Regions from separate parts of the Arthrobacter sp. UYCo732 genome, predicted to be linked through region 2. Evidence: predicted binding sites of a transcription regulator. Region 2 holds the regulator's gene; the other holds the start of a gene.
What was found. The regulator Rex, encoded in region 2, represses fermentation and respiration genes when NADH is low (regulators of the CRP and FNR family bind a similar motif). The targets are predictions, from matches to a motif close to CTTGTGAANNNNTTCACAAG.
Positions count from the first base shown of each region.

Region 1: ABIB45_RS01880 (glyceraldehyde-3-phosphate dehydrogenase) is a predicted target of Rex. The motif match lies at 2,615-2,634, and genes of this name have one in related genera.

Region 1 covers NZ_JBEPPJ010000001.1:404,974-408,739, reverse strand. The annotation lists gene ABIB45_RS01890 (HNH endonuclease family protein) at 1-529, opposite strand, end outside; gene ABIB45_RS01885 (hypothetical protein) at 632-835, opposite strand; gene ABIB45_RS01880 (glyceraldehyde-3-phosphate dehydrogenase) at 917-2,395, opposite strand; RNA gene rnpB (RNase P RNA component class A) at 2,655-3,040, opposite strand; gene ABIB45_RS01870 (YaaA family protein) at 3,097-3,766, shown strand, end outside.
Region 2 covers NZ_JBEPPJ010000022.1:25,301-29,066, reverse strand. The annotation lists gene ABIB45_RS19595 (3-deoxy-7-phosphoheptulonate synthase) at 1-43, shown strand, start outside; gene ABIB45_RS19590 (helix-turn-helix domain-containing protein) at 182-394, shown strand; gene ABIB45_RS19585 (30S ribosomal protein bS22) at 583-681, shown strand; gene ABIB45_RS19580 (HAD family hydrolase) at 863-1,681, opposite strand; gene ABIB45_RS19575 (glutaredoxin family protein) at 1,782-2,033, shown strand; gene ABIB45_RS19570 (redox-sensing transcriptional repressor Rex) at 2,127-2,834, shown strand; gene ABIB45_RS19565 (Yip1 family protein) at 2,894-3,745, opposite strand.

The DNA of each region.
Region 1 (3,766 bases), on a different contig from region 2:
CCTTCTGCCAGGCGTCACCGAGCGCCACAACGTGGTCGATCTGGATTTCCTTGCTGCTCTCCGGGCCGCGCCGAAAGTTTAGGGCTTTCCCCGTGTAGGGCTCCAGGATGCCACCGGACTCCACCCTGCATTTGGATCCCTCAGCGAAGCCCACTGGGGCCAGGTCCCGGCGGAGGATGTCGTTGCGGGTGTCGCAGCCGTTCCGGTCAACATCAAGCCAGGCCTGCCCGAACGCCTCGCGCTGATAGTTGTTCTTCGGTGCACGGCCCTTGACCGTGAGCCCCTCCAAGGCAGCACGGGCGCTCCCCTTCGGCACAGGGTAAACCGGGACTACCGGCTTCATCCAGGTGCCGTCAAAAACGGGCGCCTGACTCGGTCCGTCAACGGCCGGTTCAGCGGCGGCGAACTGGCCTGCTGTGAAAAACCACGCTGCTGAGGCCAGCGCAGAAACCGCGAGGACCGCCAGCAAAGCCCACGCTTGCCTCGAGCGACGGCGGGCACGGCGGTAGGCGGCCCAGCTGACGGTCATGGGCTGCCAACTCTTCCGGAAATGCCGTGCATCAGAAGAGCCTAGGGCACCCCACTGACGTCCGGATTGTTATCCACAGTGGGGAGGAAGGGTGGTCCGGATCTACTGCTCCCGTACCACCCGCCGAAGATCCTCTTCAGCCAGCTGAAGGAGGCTTTCCAGCTGCCGGACGCGGCCTGCGCCAACGTCGCCGGCGGCCAGGGCCGCACGGGACTGCTCCAGCAGCCTGACGGCCTCTTTGTGGTTGGCCTTCGCTACGTCAAGGGCGTGTTCGAGGGTGGTCTCGTGGAGAGTTTCGTTATCCATGGCACCAGTGTGGTCCCGATTCCCGGCTGATTCCAGCGAATCAGCCGGGAATGTCGTGATCCCGTGTTGCCGGCCCGGCCTTTAGACGGCGAGTGCGGCCAAGATGGCGGCGGGTTCCTTGGCGGGGAAGGACGGCGGGTTGACACCGGCCATCTCTTCCATGACCCGGACAACCTGGCAGCTGTAGCCGAATTCGTTGTCATACCAGACGTAGAGGATGACGTTCTTGTCATTGGAAATGGTGGCAAGGCCGTCCACAATTCCGGCGCGGCGCGAGCCGACGAAGTCGGTGGAAACAACCTCGGGCGAGTCGATGTAGTCGATCTGCTTGCGCAGTTCCGAATGCAGGGACATCTGGCGCAGGTAATCGTTCACCTCATCCTTGGTGGTGCCGTTTTCCAGGCTCAGGTTCAGGATGGCCAGCGAAACGTCCGGCGTAGGGACGCGGATGGAGCTGCCGGAAAGCTTGCCCTGAAGTTCGGGCAGCGCCTTCCCCACAGCTGTTGCCGCACCGGTTTCCGTGATGACCATGTTCAGCGCGGCAGAGCGGCCGCGGCGGTCGCCCTTGTGGAAGTTGTCGATCAGGTTCTGGTCGTTGGTGAAGGAGTGGACGGTCTCCACATGGCCGTGGATCACGCCGAACCTGTCGTTGATGGCCTTCAGGACCGGAGTGATGGCGTTCGTGGTGCAGGACGCCGCGGACACGATCTGGTCCGAGTCCAGGATGGTGCCGTGGTTAATACCGTGCACGATGTTCTTCAGCGCACCCTTGCCCGGTGCAGTCAGCAGGACCCGGGCCACGCCCTTGCTCTGCAGGTGCTGCGACAGGCCTTCAGCGTCACGCCAGCGTCCCGTGTTATCCACAACGAGGGCGTTGTCAATGCCAAAGGCGGTGTAGTCGATCGTGGCCGGGTTGTCCGAGTAGATCACCTGGACCTGCACGCCGTTGGCGGTGATGGTGTTGGCTTCCTCGTCAACGCGGATGGTGCCCTCGAACGGGCCGTGGACCGAGTCGCGCCGCAGCAGGCTGGCACGCTTGGTGAGGTCCTTGTCCGAGCCGCGGCGCACCACGATGGCGCGCAGGCGCAGGCCCTGGCCGCCGCCTGCCTTTTCGATGAGCAGGCGGGCCAGCAGCCGGCCGATGCGGCCAAAACCGTAAAGCACAACATTGGTGCTGCTGCGGTCATCAGCACCACGCTTGCCCACGATCTCGGCCAGCTCGGCCCGGAGGAACTCCTCCAGGGACGCGCCGTTGCCTTCAAGCTTGTACTTCTCCGTCAGGCGGGCCACGTCGACGGCCGCTGCACCGAGGTCCAGCTGCGCCAGCGTGTTCAGCAGCGGTGCCGTCTCTTCGAGCAGGAGCTCGGTGTTGCTCATGCGCCGGGCGAACCGGTGCGCTTTGAGGATGTTCATGGTGGACTTGTTGATCAGGCTGCGGCCGTGGATGCTCGTCACCACGCTGTTCTCGCGGTACAGCCGGCCAATCACCGGAATCATGGCCTCGGCGAGGGCCTCCCGGCCCATCCACGTATCAAGACAAGAATCTGACGTCTGGCTCACAGAACTACCTTCCTCGGTTCAGCCGCATACGTCCTCGTATGCGGATGTCGGCCACCTGATGTTGTCCAGGGGCCTCTGGCACCGGCGGGATTCTGTTCATCCCGGGTGCCGTGGAGAAGCGCAAAGAAAAACCACCGGCTGCGAACGCAGACCCGGTGGCGGAACTTCTACGTTCGCTCTCTATTCTAGGCCGGGGACACGTCCCGGATGGCCGCCGGGGACGTGAAGTCACTCACATGCACTGCCTGTTGGCATGAGTGGGATGGGTTGACCGATACGCCGGGTTCTGTGCTCCCGTGCCGTTACCAGCGCGGGAGTAGCGGCCATCCATCTACGGACGCCGTTGCCGACGCCCTCCAGCGGCCTACCCGGACACTCGGGCGGGCAGCCCTCAAACGTGTCCTGTCTGACCTTGCTCCGGGTGGGGTTTACCTAGCCTTCCCGGTCACCCGGGAAGCTGGTGGTCTCTTACACCACCGTTTCACCCTTACCTGAGGCCTTCCGTCACCGGAAGACACAGGCGGTCTGTTCTCTGTGGCACTGGCCTGCGGGTTACCCCGAGTGGGCGTTACCCACCACCCTGCCCTGCGGAGCCCGGACGTTCCTCGAGCCACTTGCGTGACGCGCGGCCGCCTGGTCAACCCATCCGGAACCCAGTCTACCGGGGAAGGAGGCAGCGCCGTCGCCGGTAGGATCGTACGGTGCTGATTCTGCTTCCCCCCTCCGAAGGCAAGACCCCCGCAGTCCGCGGATCCGCCGTCGACTGGCCCGCACTGAGCTTTCCCGCGCTCAACCCCTACCGTGCCAAAGTACTTGAGGCACTGGGAACGGTCAGCGCCCACGAGGACGCCCTCGCCCTGCTGGGCGTCGGCGCCTCGCTGAAGGACGACGTCGAACGCAACACCCGGCTCCACGCCGAACCGGCGGCGCCTGCCCACCAGATCTACTCGGGCGTCCTGTACGACGCCCTCGGTTACAAGACCCTCACGCCGGCGCAACGCCGCAAGGCGGATGAATCGGTGGTGGTGGTGTCCGCGCTCTGGGGTGCCATCCGGTTCGCTGACCGGGTGCCCGCGTACCGGCTGTCGATGGGAACTGCACTGCCCGACGTCGGCCGCCTCGCCTCGTTCTGGAAGCCGCAGCTCTCGGCGGCCCTCACGGAGGCGGCTGCCGGGCATCTGCTGGTGGACTGCCGCTCCAGTACTTACGCAGCGGCGTGGGCGCCACCGCCGGCGCAGACGGTGGCGGTCAACGTTTTCAGCGAGGTGAACGGCGCGCGCAAGGTCGTTAGCCACTTCGCGAAACATACCCGCGGTGAGCTGGCGCGGCACTTGGTGTCCCGCCGCGGCACTGCCCCCCGGACCCCCGCCC
Region 2 (3,766 bases):
CCATCTTGCAGCGTCCGCGCGGAAACGCCGCATTGCACAATGATTGTGCCGGATGACTTTCACTACAGCACCATGAACCTCTAGAGTATCTATCACATGGTTGGTGGATGGCTCAGCATCGGCACACCGCAATGGAACACAGCTGGGGTTAGCCGTCATCCGTCAGCAAAGGAATAGGGAAATGTCCGCAGAACAGAACTTCTCGAACGCGAAGTTCCTGACCGTGGCCGAAGTGGCCGAGGTCATGCGCGTCTCCAAAATGACCGTCTACCGCCTGGTCCATTCCGGCGAAATGCCTGCGGTGCGTTTCGGCCGGTCGTACCGGGTGCCGGAGAGCGCCGTCGAACAGTATCTCAAGGGTGCTGTGGTGGACGGTCACACCGAAACCGCCTGAAGGCCCCGCGTCCAGTCGCTGTTTCAGCCCAGAAATGGGCTGCGGTCGGTGGTCGCCGCCAGAAAGCGGTACCCTGTTAAGGATTGTTTTACGTCATTGTAAGAATCTGTCAGTTGTTTCAGTCTGTAGCTCTGTCCACGGACCTTTTCCATCAGACAGGTACTGCATCTAGTTTGTGAGGAACTTTCGTGGGTTCAGTTATTAAGAAGCGTCGCAAGCGTATGGCCAAGAAGAAGCACCGCAAGTTGCTTCGTAAGACCCGCCACCAGCGCCGCAATAAGAAGTAGAGATACTTCGTACAGCGCGAAATGCCCGTTGCCTCTCCGGCAGCGGGCATTTTTGTTATCGGGTTCAGGACACTGTTTCGGCTCAAGGACACGGAATCGGGTCAAGGACACGCGGAGCCGGGTGTCCTCAGCCCGAGGGCGCGTCCTCGGCCCGAAAGCGTGTCCGGGGCAGAGCCCGGTACTAGACCCGGGGGCCGCGGAAGCGGGCGAAGCCCCGCCAGAGGCCGTAGACCACGCCGCCGGCAGTGGCTGCCTTCAGGCCGAGTGTGGCAGCGCGGCGGCCCGAGCGGAAATCGTAGACCGGCCAGTTGCGGTCGCGCGCATGGCTGCGGAGCCTGGAATCGGGATTGATGGCCACGGGGTGCCCCACCAGGGTCAGCAGCGGGATGTCGTTGTAGGAATCGCTGTAGGCCCAGCAGCGCTTCAGGTCCAGCCCCTCGGCGTCGGCCAGTTCCTGGACGGCCACTGCCTTGGCGGAGCCGTGCAGGATGTCACCCACCAGCCGGCCGGTGTACATGCCGTCGGCAATCTCGCCAACAGTGCCCAGGGAGCCGGTGAGGCCCAGCCGGGTGGAGATGACTGAGGCAACTTCAATGGGGGTGGCCGTGACCAGCCAGACCCGCCGGCCCACGCGCAGGTGCTGTTGCGCCAGCGCCTTGGCCCCGGGCCAGATCCTGGAGGCGATCATCTCGTCGTAGACTTCTTCGCCCAGTGCCTTGATGTCATCCACAGTGATGCCTGCCGCGAGGGTGAGGGCCGAGTCGCGGACAGCATGGACATCGTCCAGGTTCTCGCCCCGCGTCACAAACTTGAGCTGCTTCCAGGCGAAGCCGACCGCCTGGGTCAGAGTGAAGGCGCCGCGCTGATGCATCTTGCGGGCCACGTGGAAGAGGCTGGCGCCCTTCATGAGTGTGTTGTCAACGTCGAAGAAGGCCGCTTCGCCGGTCTGCATCACCGCATCCGGCTGGGTGACTACAGCGACGTACTTCTCCTCGGGCATGTCCCCGAGTCTAGTCAATACTCGGTGGCGAAGATTTCAGCGCGGCGCCCGCGCCGGCGTCCGCGCGCTGTCCGCACCCAAAGGGCGATACGGTTAAAGCATGGCAAAACCGGAGGTAGTCCTCATCACCAAGGCAGACTGTCACCTGTGCGCAGCGGCGCGCGACGCCGTCGAACGCGTTACTGCCAAGTTGGGGCTTGGGTGGACGGAACAGCAGGTGGATGGACTGCCGGAACTGCGGGAGCGGTACGCGGAGGAAGTCCCGGTGGTGCTTGTCGACGGCGTCCAGCGCGACTTCTGGAAAATCGATGAAGCCAGGCTCACGCGCGTCCTTCAGCGTGCCCTGGCCTGAGAGGCAACCGATTGCCAAAGATGTCGCCGGCTTTGTGGACAGCACTGGCAGGGCCCTAGAGTGGATTCACAACGCGAGGCAATGGAGGGGATAGTGAGTTCGCTGGATTCATCTCCCCAGGCTGTAGAAGGTAAAGGGACGGCCCCGGGCGGCGAGATCGCCAAGCAGGTACCGCCGGCGGCAGTGGCACGGCTGACCATCTATCTGCGCGCCCTGAACGCGCTGCTCGCTGAAGGTGTGGAGCGGGTGTCCTCGGAATCCCTGGCGGAAGCCTCGGGCGTCAGTTCCTCAACACTTCGCAAGGACCTGTCCTATGTGGGTTCCTATGGCACACGCGGCGTTGGCTATGAGGTGCAGTATCTCAGCCGCCACATCTCCGCAGCCCTCGGCCTGACCCATGACTGGAAAGTTGCCATTGTGGGCGCCGGTAACCTGGGCAAGGCCCTGGCCCGCTACGGAGGGTTTGAGTCCCGTGGTTTTGACGTGGTGGCCATCTTCGACGCCGACCAGATGGTGGTGGGCAACGAGGTGGGCTGGCTGCGTGTCAGTGATGTGGCTGACCTGGAGTCAGTGCTCGAGCGGACCGGCGCCAACATGGTGGTCCTGGCGCTGCCGGCCGCCGTGGCGCAGGCGGTCTGCGACCGCGTAGTGGCGGCCGGTGTGCACAGCATCCTGAGCTTTGCTCCGGTCATGCTGCAAGTCCCTGCGGGCTTCAACCTGCGCAAGGTAGATATGGCCACCGAACTGCAGATCCTCGCGTACCACGCACAACGGGCGCAGACTCCGGACCATACCGCCTGAGATTCCCGGCTGGCCGCCGGCGGGGTCCACGCTCCTTGGGCGGATTACGGGGTGGGAACCTACTGGCCGTATGGGTTGCCCGGCGTTGGGCCCGGGGTGCCGTAGGGGTTGGCGAACGGCAGTTGTTTCCGGAAGTACGGAGCCGCGGACGGCAGGTACAGCAGAACGATGGCCGCGATGCCTGCCAAACTGCCCAGGGTCCCGATGTTCGGCACCTGGAAGAGGCTGGTAACGGACAGCGCCGCGAACACGGTGCCCAGGATCCGGGCCCAGTTCTTACCCTTGCGGATGAAGAATGCCACCAGTAAGTACATGCCCGCACCGAGGATGGCCAGGACCACCAACGTTCCGGCGAGGACGCTCCGGAAGTCCTCGAAGTTGAACTCGGTGCGTGTGGCGCCGCTGCTGCGCATGGCATCCTCGAAGGCGTTCCGCATGATCGGGTCATCGAGCATGCTGATGCCCAATAGAAGGGTGCTGGCAAACAGCGCCGCGGCGCCGATCAGCAGCCAGAAGGAAATGTTGACCAGCCGGGGAATGCCTTTTGTCCCCGCTGCCTGCGGCTGCCCCGAGGGATAGTGGGCGTACGGGGACTGCCCGTACGGCTGCTGGCCATGGGCCGGCGGAGTGGGCTGGCCAAACTGCGGGGCGTTCTGCCCGTACTGCGGTGCCTGCGGGGAGTTCTGGCCGTACTGCGGTGCCTGTGGGGCGTTCTGGCCGTACTGCGGTGCCTGCGGGGAGTTCTGGCCGTACTGCGGTGCCTGCGGGGCGTTCTGCCCGTACTGCGGTGCCTGCGGGGAGTTCGCGGGGGGAGTGGGCTGTCCGGACTGCGGGCTGTTCTCGCCATAACGGGGTGCCGGGGGCTGGTTGACGGGCTCGTTCGGGACGGGAGGCGGGACGGGCGTGCTCATGAGCGGTCCTTTGCAGGTCGG